3 regions of the Priestia sp. 3CA3 genome follow, and region 1 is predicted to be linked to each of the others. Evidence: riboswitches for the same ligand, from Rfam matches in the RefSeq annotation. Region 1 holds a riboswitch; each other region holds the start of a gene.
What was found. A riboswitch is a leader RNA that binds a small molecule or an ion and turns the genes downstream of it on or off. The one in region 1 is predicted to bind cobalamin.
Positions count from the first base shown of each region.

Region 2: another riboswitch for cobalamin. It lies ahead of nikA (nickel ABC transporter substrate-binding protein); the one in region 1 lies ahead of AC1VNJ_RS17685 (ABC transporter substrate-binding protein).
Region 3: another riboswitch for cobalamin. It lies ahead of AC1VNJ_RS23340 (HoxN/HupN/NixA family nickel/cobalt transporter); the one in region 1 lies ahead of AC1VNJ_RS17685 (ABC transporter substrate-binding protein).

Region 1 covers NZ_JBXENJ010000006.1:245,729-249,877, forward strand. The annotation lists gene cbiB (adenosylcobinamide-phosphate synthase CbiB) at 1-17, opposite strand, end outside; gene AC1VNJ_RS17680 (adenosylcobinamide amidohydrolase) at 22-630, opposite strand; gene AC1VNJ_RS17685 (ABC transporter substrate-binding protein) at 719-1,678, opposite strand; cobalamin riboswitch at 1,938-2,070, opposite strand; gene AC1VNJ_RS17690 (thioredoxin family protein) at 2,161-2,475, opposite strand; gene AC1VNJ_RS17695 (YpjP family protein) at 2,664-3,266, opposite strand; gene AC1VNJ_RS17700 (class I SAM-dependent methyltransferase) at 3,647-4,149, opposite strand, start outside.
Region 2 covers NZ_JBXENJ010000009.1:100,485-104,633, forward strand. The annotation lists gene AC1VNJ_RS21885 (GNAT family N-acetyltransferase) at 383-910, opposite strand; gene nikA (nickel ABC transporter substrate-binding protein) at 980-2,521, opposite strand; cobalamin riboswitch at 2,666-2,856, opposite strand; gene ftsZ (cell division protein FtsZ) at 2,859-3,863, opposite strand.
Region 3 covers NZ_JBXENJ010000011.1:92,009-96,157, forward strand. The annotation lists gene AC1VNJ_RS23330 (DoxX family protein) at 1-219, shown strand, start outside; gene AC1VNJ_RS23335 (M20 family metallopeptidase) at 287-1,450, opposite strand; gene AC1VNJ_RS23340 (HoxN/HupN/NixA family nickel/cobalt transporter) at 1,682-2,479, opposite strand; cobalamin riboswitch at 2,613-2,795, opposite strand; gene AC1VNJ_RS23345 (organic hydroperoxide resistance protein) at 2,901-3,320, opposite strand; gene AC1VNJ_RS23350 (undecaprenyl-diphosphatase) at 3,472-4,065, opposite strand.

The DNA.
Region 1 (4,149 bases):
GCTTGTGCAATACTCATTTCTTCACCTCTTTTCCTTAAGTGCCTGCTCTAAGCTTATTTTTACCAGCTTGGCTACCGCTTGACCTAAAGCGGTCATAGAGCCTGCATATTCATATAATGGTCCTTGCTGAGACGCTGCAACTGAGATACTGTCCGTAGATGTTCCCGTAGCAATCGTCTTTGTAGCTGGATCTATGACACCCAGCTGTGACAGCGTTTTTGTTTTGGCTTCTGTAGCGGCAATAAAAAGCTGTAAAAACGCCGCATCCGTAAGCGTGCCTTCCACGAAAAAAAACATATTAATTGTACCGGGAGAGGAATAAAATGGAACAGCTTCGTCAGCTGTAATATCCACTGCGTTTCCTACTCCAGCCGTTATCACGGAAGCTACTCTTACTCCGTAGCCTTCATAACAGTAAACCGCTCTTTCTTTTAACCAAACCGCTGTCATCAACCCTACGATTTGCTCATGGCGCACATTTTCTTTCATCAAATATTGCTCATACTCTAAAGAAGGAGTATCTGAATAATAGTCTTTATGAACAAATCGATTGTAAAAGGTGTCCGTTTCCATGATGCCTGTTCCTAAAACGCCTGAGCTGTATGTTTTATAAGAAGTCTCGGTTTTCATGATTAAAAGCTCAGGCCGTTCTTCAATTTTAAGATGTGAAAAGGGACCAATCCCCTTTTCAATTCGAACTGGAATATGGTCCCTCTTTTTATTTATTGTACACCTCAGGGTATACTGCTTTTGCTAAGTCCTCTAAGCCATCTACAATACGAGGTCCTAAGCGGTTGATTTTGTTTTGATCAACCTTTTCGATGTTCCCCTCTTTTACAGCAGTCATGCTGCTCCAAGCGGGACGCTTCATAATCTCATTTTTGTCTGCATCATACGTTGCGATAATAACGTCAGGGTTTAACTTAACAACTTGCTCTTCAGAAAACTTAACCCAACCCTTTTCACTAGCCGCTACGTTATCAGCACCGATCATAGTAAGCATTTCGTTCATGAACGTACCTTTTCCTGTTGTATAAATCTCAGGAGCTCCCGATACCTCTATCCATACTTTTTTACGATCTTCTTTTGAAATCGTTTTTGCTTTTTTCTCAATTGAAGCTACTTTTTCTTTCATGTCTTTAATTGTTTGATTAGCTTCTTTTGTTTTACCCGTTAATTTACCAATTTGCGTAATAGAATCATAAACCGTATCAAACGTTGTTGAATCTTTTACAACAAATACCGGAATACCCGCACTTTCAATTTGTTTAAATACTTCATCTGAAACGCCCATACTTGAAGCGTGTGCCAGCACTAAATCAGGATTTAAAGCAATAACTTTTTCTGCATTAACGTTCATATCTCCCACCTGCGCTTTTTTCTTTACGCTTTTAGGATAATCATCGTTGCTTGTGACACCGACTAATTCTTTTTCAAGGCCAAGGGCATATACAATCTCCGTATTACTTGGCATTAATGAAACAATTTTCTTAGGCTGTTTTTTCAACGTAATTTCTTTATCACGCGCGTCTTTTACCTTCACTGGAAACGCAGCTTGTGACGTTTGTTCTGTATCTTGCTTCGTTTTTTTATCACTGTTGCTTTGGCTGCCTGCACCGCATGCAGCAAGTACGATGACTAACAGCGCAATAATGGAATACGAAAGCCATTTTTTCATCTAAATACTCCCCCTATATATTGTTCATTGTGAATACGAAACCTCCACGTTAAAGAAAAAGCAAATGATCATGCAAAAAGCAGCGCTATCCCGTTTTTTCCGCTTTGACTATGTATACTGCTCGGCAGCAGCTTCAAAATAAAAAAGCTTTACTTTCAATTGAAAGCAAAGCAGGTAACGTCAAGATAAGCAGGAAAAGAATCCGTTCACTATACTTGATATGTATGTTCATTACCCTGCTTCACCCTTCCTCGAAGGTTTCACAGCTAACAATAAGGCAGGTCTCCTGACTTACGCACAAAGCGCTTACAGTGGCGGGACCGCGCTGGTTTTTCACCAGACTTCCCTTTTCACTCAATCTTTAAATTGAGACCTTATTGCTTTACGATTATTCACTTGTCCTAGTATACCCCACTCATCGAAAAATGGAAATAGCCATTCTCACAAAAAAAGCTGCGAGAATGCTCTCGCAGCTTAGGGAATTAAAGAGTTGCTAAAAATTCACGGACCGCTTCAGGCGTTTTAGCATTTGCACTGTGCAGGTGCGCAATTTTTTCACCGTTTTTATATACAAGAAGAGAAGGAATACCCATTACATTGTTTTCAGCAGAAAGTTCTTCAAACTCATCCTTGTCAATTTTAAACCATGCTTTATCTGTATTTTCGTCAACGATTTCATCAATAAACATATCCAAACGTTTGCAATCAGGACACCACGTTGTCGTAAAAATCCCAACGCTTAGTGTTTCATTCTTAATTTGTTCGCGAAATTGTTTTTCTTCCGTAAATTGTTTCATTGTGTTACCTCCAGCGTCTATTCGTTCCTTCCTACAATTCTATAGTAAGAAGTCTGACTTCATTATAAACGATTTTTTTATCGTTGTGCTAATGTTTCAGCTTATTTAGACCATAACGGTTTTAGACGTAAAAAAATGCTAGCTTAAAAAAGCTAACATTTCGAAATTGTAGAATGTTGTGTCTATTATCAGCTGAACCACTTAGGCGGCATGTTTCGGTTCCAATAAATTTTCCCTAAATCATAATGCTTTTGAAAATTATCTGCGGCCGCATGATAGTGAAAATTAAACCAGTATCCATCTTTTGGAGGATTTTCACGCCGTACATGAAACCGTATTAAGTCCTGACCGGTTTCCCGGTCATATACATGGAAAATCTTTTCACCGTAGCCAGCAGCAGGGTGCTCGCTTATCTCGAGATTCTGAATTGACTGTTCACGTTCAGTGCCAATGTCGGTCAGCACTTCTTCAATTTTAGGTAACACTGCTTGACGAAATTCATCTTCAATGACAGGACCAATTTTTGTTCCGAATTTTTCCACTGACTGTTTTTCAGCTGATTCCATTGCATACGTAACAAATGATGAAACGTCTTCATATTTTGGTTCTTCATATGGCAAATGAATATCTTCTATAACAGCTGTGACAGGAGTTGTTTCTCTTACATACCCTGCTTTATGTTGCTTGTCCGCTTTTGCATCATCAACGTATAAATATTCTGGTGGAGTGACAAGCCCAAATGTAAATACTGTAATAAATACAATTAGCATTCTTTTTATCCATCTAGGCATTCGTATCTTTCCTTTCTCATCTTTTCCCATATGGTCTTTTCATATTGTAAAATTCATTATCATAACTCACTAGGTATTGTAACATACTTATTAATTTTTTACCTATATTTGCTTATTCATTTATGCTGTCTACGGGCATTTGACGACTTTTCAGTTACCACCTTCCTTCTTCTGTTTGAGGTTGTCACACCGAGCGGAAACCTATACAAGATATTCCTTTTTTGCTGGATGCTTAAACACAAAAGTATTTTTATGTTCAAAAATATATCATACTTTTATGAACTTTAGATGAAATTCATAAAAAAAACTTCCAAAACTTTTTAATTCCTAAAAGGTTTTGGAAGTCTTTTCAATGAGCGTAATTAATTTTACTTTTTTGGTTATTTTTGTATATCAATTGTCCCGTAATGAAATTTTGATGTTTTTCGTTTTTGCACAGTAAATCCATGCTCTTTAAAACGACTGCTTTTCCAATGATCTTTTAGCACGACCTTTTGTTTGGCTACTCTTTTTGCTTCTTGTATAGCCATTGGCGTCAGCGTGGTATACAGTGCTATTGCTTTAATACCGTTAATTCCATTCGATTCCTCAATTTGTTCTTGAAACATAGGATCAAAGTAGACAACATCAAAAGAATTATCTTCACAACACGCCAAAAACGATTCAAAATTTTGATGAACCACGTTTATAAGCTTCATTGCATCATTCAACTCTTGTACGTCACTTTCCCAATTTAAAAGTCCTTGTTTGACTAAATAAGCTACATAGCGGTTGCCTTCTAGTCCGACAACTTTCCCGTTTTTCCCTACTGCTGCGCTCGCCATCATACTATCCGATGCAAGACCAAGTGTACAGTCAAGCACGCTCATTCCTTTTTCTAAAC
Region 2 (4,149 bases), on a different contig from region 1:
AGTGGGCCTTTGGGACAACTATTATCATGACAATTACAGCCATTTTAACGAACGCTGTTTCCCTTTAGACTTCTACTATAAAAAAAGGAAGCCGACTACCATAAGGCAATCGGCTCACACATGTAGGATATTGATTTAACACTAACAAAGTACAACACAACACTAGTAATTATATAATATATTTCATTATTTTGAAAGCGATTTCATATATATTTTTAAAAATATTTTGTTACTTGTTTTTTATAGAAAAAAACCACGTTTCAGCCAATTCGAAACGTGGTTCTTTTCTGTAAGGACTTGCCCTACAGGCTATAAATGTAAGTTACGTTCATTATAGCATGAGCCCATATACAGATTCCATGGTAATTACTGTATGATCTCGTTACGTTACGACTCGTTGTATTTTTCTGTCCATGTGCAGCGTATTCCATGGTTCGTCCTGTTCAGCTAGCCTTTTGATAAAGCCTTGTGAAGCCCAAAAAGGAATAGCGCCAGGTAAGAAAGGATGAGTATGCAGATACAGCGTGTCATAAAAATGACTTTGGGCAAATTGTTCAACTGCTTTTAACAGCTGCTGTCCAATGCCTAGACGCCGGTACGCTGGATCGACATAGCATTTTACAATCTCAGCTGCAGTTCTATGTTCATATCGCTCTTTTAATGCATGAAACCGTCCATCGTAAGCGTATAAACCAATGGTTCCAATTACTTGTTGATTTTCCGTAACAGCTGCAAAAAAAGCAGCGTCTTTCGCTTGAACGTAATGTTCATTAAAATGAAGCAAATCCACAGGAAGCTGATTTTTTTCCAGCATAGGAAATAGCTCATTCCGCATATTCATAACAAACTGAATCACTTCAGCATCCTTTTCTTTTACTTCTTTAATTTGATACATTTGTACTTCTTGCACGTTTACTGTCACATCCTTTTAACGATCATTGTATACTTTTTCTTTTCTCTGCTTATGCTGCACTGTTAACTACGGCGTTACGTCTAAATGCTGAGTCAGCATATAATACTCGCTTGGATTTGTTGTCCAGTTTTTCACTTTTTGATTATAAGCAACAACAATGTTTGGATGTACAATCGATGACGTCAGCATTTTTCTATTAATCAAAGCGGTTGCTTGTTTGGCTAACTGATCTCGTTTTGCGTCATCTACTGTTGAATTTAACTGTTCTATCATTTTTGTTAGCGTATCATCATTAATCCGGCTGGCATTTAAACCACCGCCGGGCAAATAGTTCGTACTTAAATAATAGCTGGCATCTCCTCTAGGTGCTGTGATAAGGCTGTACAATGCTAAATCCCAATCATCTTTTGCCATTACATATTCATCGCTATCTTCAACTAGGTGAATCTTAATAGTAATTCCTAACTCTTTGGTATTAGACTGTACAAGCTGAGCAATTAAAGGCAGTTCTGGCAAAGAACTGTATGTGACAAGAGAGAGCGATAGTGGCTTTCCATTTTTAATTGCTTTGTCATTTTTGATTTGATAGCCTGCTTTCTCTAAATATTTTTTAGCAGATGTCATACCTCTTTGCTCATTAGCAGTACTATCAGCAAAAGGAAATTGGGGTAAAAATGGACCTCGAGCCGCTGCCGCTTGATTGTTCATGATGCTGCTAACAATTTCTTTTCGGTTCAATAAGGTATCGATAGCTTTTCTTACATTTTCGTCTTTTAATGCGTCATTAGTTTGATTGTAAAGCAATAAATGGGTGCGCACACTAGGTACTCCACTTACTTTAAAAGACGGATCTGTTTGTAAAGTGCCCAAGCTTTCTAAAGGCGGGCGATAAATAATATCGGCTGTTCCAGATTGAAGAGCAGCAACTCGCGCATTAGCATCTTCGTTAAATCCAAAGATCGCACTTTTCAATTTCACTTTTCCACCCCAATAATTTTCATATCTTTCTAATTTTACTTGATTTCCTTGATCAAAAGACAAGACGCGAAATGGACCCGTACCAATGGGCTTCTTAGCTATATTAGAAGCATCAACATCTATAATAGCTGTATTTGGATGCACTAATTCAGAAGGAAATTTAGGCATTGGTTCTTTTAATGTAATTGTCAGCGCATGACTGTTCGCTTTCATTTCTTTAATATTTAAAGCGTTTTTCATCGCATAACTTTGGTCTATCGTTCTTTGAAGAGAAGACTTAACGGCATTTGCATCCAGCGCTTTTCCGTTTTGAAACATGATGTTCTTTCTTATCATAAATGTCCATGTAAGGCCGTTATCTTTCGTTTCCCACTTTTCAGCAAGCCAAGGCTTTATTTTTAAATCGTCGTTGATTTTAACAAGCGTCTCCCCTACTCCCCCACGAACTGCTGTATAATTATCGTCCGTATGAGGATCAAGCGTTGCAGATGTAAAATTAAATAAAAACGTCACACTTTTATCCGTTTTCTTTCTTTCTTTTATACTTACGCTCTCTTCATTAGGAGCGCAAGCAGTGAGGCAAAGTAACACGAGAAATATCATAGATACAAGTTTTTTATTATTTATCATTCATTTTTCCACCTTCTATTTTAATACACAAAAAAAAGCACTTCTAAAAAGAAGTGCTTGCCTTCACAACAAATTCAGATAAACGTATCCCTTGTTTATCGTATTTTTGATTCTGCCAAAACACCTCCCTATCCTCGTAGGTTATTGTGTGCTGCGATTTATGGCAGGTCTCCTGGCTTCAAGTCATTGCCTTATACCGCCTTCCCGTCTCTAAATAGACAGTGGCTTTTTGACATAAGGCTCCTTGTTACAGTGGCGGGACCGCTCCGGATTTTCACCGGATTCCCTTTTAAGGCAATTGAAAAACAATTGCCACCATAAAAGCTGGTTATTTAATTTAGTAGCGTGCTCTTGAAACTCTAGAAGTGGAAGCTGATGGTGAAATATCTTCATCATCAAATCCAGTGGCAATAACGGTTACCATCATTTCGTCCTTTAAATCTTCATTAATCACAGATCCAAAAATCATATTTAAGTCCTGATCAGAAGCGGACGTGACAATATCTGCTGCTTCCTGTACTTCGTAAAGACTCAGGCTGCTACCGCTCGTAATGTTCAGCAGCACGCCTCTTGCTCCATCAATGGATGCATCTAGCAGCGGACTAGAAATCGCTTTTTTCGCTGCTTCAATTGCTCGATCTGATCCCGAAGCTCGTCCGATACCCATAAGCGCAAATCCTTGATTAGACATAATTGTTTTTACATCAGCAAAGTCAAGGTTAATCAGCCCCGGAACAGCGATTAAATCTGAAATACCTTGAATACCTTGGCGAAGAACATTATCTGCTTCACGGAATGCTTCAAGCATAGGTGTCTTTTTATCAACGATTTCAAGCAAGCGGTCGTTTGGAATGACAATAAGGGTATCTACCGATTCATTCATCGCAGTAATACCGCCTACTGCTTGCTTGGTACGTTTATTTCCTTCAAACTTGAAAGGGCGAGTAACTACTCCAATTGTTAAAGCATTTAGTTCACGGGCAATTTGGGCAATAACCGGAGCTGCTCCAGTACCAGTGCCTCCACCCATGCCAGCTGTTACGAATACCATATCTGCGCCTTGCAGTACTTCTTGAATTTGCTCTCTGCTTTCTTCTGCAGCTTCTCTTCCTACTTCTGGATTAGCTCCTGCACCTAATCCTCGCGTTAATGCCGCACCAATCTGCATTTTCACATCTGCTTTAGATAAATTAAGCGCCTGAGCATCCGTATTAACGGCGATAAATTCTACCCCTTGTACACCATGTTCAATCATACGGTTAACGGTGTTATTTCCTCCACCGCCGACTCCAATTACTTTAATTCGCACTAATGGCGATACATCTGCATCAAATCCAAACATTCTAAGTTCCTCCTCAATGATCAAAATTACTTTCTCTTATTATACGAAAAAACACGTGAAGAACCTTTTACTCCTATGTTTAACGCGTAACTGTTCTTTTGTTTTACAGATTTTATACATTTCTCTTTTAACCTTTAAATCTTTACATCTTTATGTAAAATTATTGTTGTTCTGAAGTTAGTACGCCGAACTCTTTTTTGGTTTTCCCACTCAAAACGGCATATAAGCTTATTGTATCATTCATTTGACAGATGTCTGTATTTAATTTTGAGTAAGATGTGACTAA
Region 3 (4,149 bases), on a different contig from region 1:
ACAAGAGTCGTAGCTGCTTTATTTGTGGCAGTTATGCTTGGCGCTATTTTTACAGCCAAGCTTAAAAGCGGATTCGTTGGCGGGTTTGAGTTTGATATTGCCTTAATTGCCATGTCTGCTCACCTATTTCTTGCAGGAAGCCAGTTCCTTGCTCTTGATAAAGTGGTATTTAAAAAGAAAGAAACTGCTTTTTCTCTTCAAGAAGAAAGCAGTAAATAAAAAAGAAAGCTTATACTCTCCCAATATAAGCTTTCAGGTTAGTCCCGCCGTTTGAGGCGGGCTTTTTTTATATTTGAAGCAGCAAATTCGCAAATAAAGAAGAACGCTCGGACAACGTATCAATTTGAATATGTTCATATTCTGCATGTATTCCTTTTCCGCATGCTCCTAATCCATCCAACGTGGGAATGCCAATGGCCGCTGTAAAATTGCCATCACTTCCGCCTCCAACAGCTGCTTCTTCTAATTTCATACCCAGTTTGGCCGCAATTGACTGAGCGCATTCAAATAACTCTTCCGTTTGTTTAGACTTAACCATTGGAGGACGGTTCATGCCTCCTGTTACTTCAATCTTAATCCCTTTTAAAATGGGCGTTAAATTCAAAATAATATCCGTCATACGTTTTGCTTCTTCTTCTGTAGAAACACGTAAATCCACGTGCGCTTCTGCATATTCCGGCACTACATTTGTACCGCTGCCTCCGGTAAATGTCCCAACGTTCACCGTTGTACCTTTTTCATAATCGGTTAAGCTCTGCAGAAAAATCACTTGGCGCGCTAGCTCTTCAATAGCATTGATTCCTTCTTTGTGGTGATTACCAGCGTGGGCTGCTTGTCCCCACACCTTTACGGTAAAAATCCCCGCTCCTTTGCGCGACGTTTTTAACGCACCTGAACCCGCCACCGCAGGTTCAGCTACTAGCACAGCTTCACTTCTTTGTGCTTCTTCTTCTATATATTTTTTAGAGGAAATTGATCCAATCTCTTCATCTGAATTGCAGAAAAACACAATTTTTTTATCCATTTCTAAGCCGAGCTCTTGAATCGCTTTAATTGCCCATATTGATTGCACAATGCCGCCTTTCATATCTAAAATTCCCGGACCATAAAGCTTGTTTCCTTCTGTTCTTAGACTCAGCCTTCCCTTTTCCCATACCGTGTCAAAGTGACCGATAATTAAAAGCTGCTTCTCTCCTTCTCCAATCGTAAATTTCAAATGGTTTCCTACTTCTTTTTCTTCTATGATTTCATACCCCACGCCTAAACGCTTCTGAAACAGCTGCGTTAAATACATTCCACACTGATCCACTAACTCTTTACAGTAGGACGGTGATTCTTTTTTCACAAATCCAACTAAATCTTCGAGCATCTCTTGTTCATGTTCTTTTAAATAACTAAATACGCTTTGTTCTACCATTACCTGACTCAAATCAATTCCTCCTCCAAACAACCCCTGCTGCTTGTGCATTCACTGCTTTTATTTATCGTACGTATGAGTATGTTCTACGTTTCACATAACGACCTTAAATTATCCTTAATTATAATGGTTTTCAGACAATTTTCCATCCTTAAAATACAGATAATACTTTAACTTATTCATAACTGACCGAAAATAGCCATAAACTTCAACAAATTTATACAAAAAAGCTTCAATCTTCAACAGATTAAAGCTTTCATTTTATTAATTGACATTTATTTTGATATTTTTCCCTTTTGACTTCACACTTACAAAAACAAACATAGACACTAAAAAAACAAACAAAATAACGCCAACCATTTCAAAGTTTACTTCGGCCCATGGATTAAAGAAAGTGAATGCTAAGTAGAAGGACACCCCGTATGCGAGGATAACAATAATCCAGCCCATCAAGCGGGAAGCAGATTGCCCAAACTTACTCGATTCATTCACCATTTTATGTACAATCAGTGAATCGATTGTATCTGTCAGCATCATACCAAACATAAATACTAGTCCTAATAAAAGCGGCGTATATTTGCCTGCGTTCCCTACAGCTAGAGACCACACGGCCGTTTGACTGACCGTTTCAGCCGCTAGGGCAAACAGCGCTCCTACAAGAATAATTAAAAAAGGATTCGTTGTTCCTTTTGCGATTTTCGGAATAAACTTCCCTTTTAACCCGCTCACCTGAAACTCTTCTTCTTTGTTTTTAGTTCGAAGCAAATGATATGTGTTTAATGTCCCAATCAGAAAGAGAGAGATGATAGATACCCAAGATGCAAAATGATCGAAATATGCTGGAAACGTAAAATTCTTCATCACTACGCCCAGCACCCCGGCCGTGACGGCCACCATTCCTCCATGACCGAGTGAAAACAGCGTTCCGACCCACGGGGCAAAACGGCTGCCCATTCGCCAATTATATCGGGTCTGGCCATCAATAAAAGCTAAGTGATCTGCATCTAATCCGTGCCTGATTCCTAATAAAAAGACAAGTAAAAAAACTGATAAACCTTCCATTTCCTACACTCCTTTTTTTAAAATAAAACGTAAAAAAGCCTCAATTCTATAGAAATTGAGGATGTGTCGGCATATGAAAATAAACAGTAATTGCTCACTGCGTACCTTGATACACCGCCTCTTTCCTAGAAGAGTCAAGTGTACAGAATAGGTAGGTCTCCTGGCTTGAGATCATCATTTTCTACCGCCTTCCCCGTTTTGAGTGACGATAAGATAGAAAACTCCCTGCTTACAGTGGCTGGACCGCTCGAGATTTGCACTCGATTCCCTGTTACCTCTTACGCTATGTAAGAGCACCTAAACTGTGCGAATGATTCATTTTCTTCCTCATTATACTAGTACTCCTTACAAATGAATAGAGAAAATTCAAATAAAAAAGCCCTGCTAAGCTTTACATGCTTAACAGGGCTTTTTAAAGCAATTAAACTACTTCTACCGTTACGTCTACGTTGCCGCTGATTGCTTTTGAATACGGGCAGTATGAGTGGGCTAGGTCTACATATTTTTTAGCTGTTTCTAAATCTAAGCCTTCGATATGAGCTTCAAGCGCTACAGCAATTTTTACTCCTTGATCAGCTTTATCTGGAAGCAGCTGAACCGTAGCTTTTACTTCACTGCTTTTAATTTCTACGTTATGTTTTTTCAACATAAATTCTAACGCACTGTTGAAACAAGCACTGTATCCAGCTGCAAATAGCTGCTCTGGGTTTGTTGCTGTTGTTGCTTCTCCACCAAGCGCTGGAGGTGTTGCAACGTCTAAATTAAAGATATTATCTAAAGAATGAACTTCTCCTGTTCTTCCACCTGTGTTAACGACTGTCGTTTCATATAAAGCTTTCATGTATAAATCTCTCCTCTTTTTTAGTAATTTTATTAAAATTTTTTATTTATCGTTTCTGTAATTTAATTGTACACAATTTAATTTTAAAAAACAAGTGTTAAATACATTAAAAATTTTCCAATAAAAAAAGCCGCGTATATGCGACTTTTTCTTAATAATATTGAGACTGTTCGTCATAAGCTGATTTTCGAAAAATAGACAAGTTGGTAATAGCCCTCATCAGTTTCGTATTAAATATAACATAATGAATAAACAGCGCCAGCACGCAGCCTAAAACGGCTCCTGTTAACACATCGAATGGATAGTGAACGCCAACCCATACCCGTGAAAATGCAATGAGTGCACCCATGACAACCCACATGCGCCCTGAACGTTTGAAATGCAGCCAAATGGTAAAAGTGATAACTAATGCAGATGTAGCATGATCGCTTGGAAATGAAGAATTCGCGGCGTGATCAATAAGCTGATTCACGTGGTGAGAGATAAACGGACGATCTCGATAAGCAAATAAACTAATCACTTTATTGATAATGACTCCTGTGGCACAAGCACATAAAGCTTGAAATGCTACAACACGGCTGCCGTTTTTATTAATAAGTAAAAACAAGCCGAGTAAAACAATAAGTACATACTGGGCATAATCTGCAAAGAATACCATTAACGAATCTACAAACTTCACATGCGAGGCATACTGATTCACCGCATGGAAAATGGTATAGTCTACTGAATTAATAGCTGATAACATAATCGAAATCCTTTCTTATTTTTAAATGTCATTAGCTATCTTATCAGTTTCTGAAGAAAATGAACATTATTTCTCGGGCTATTA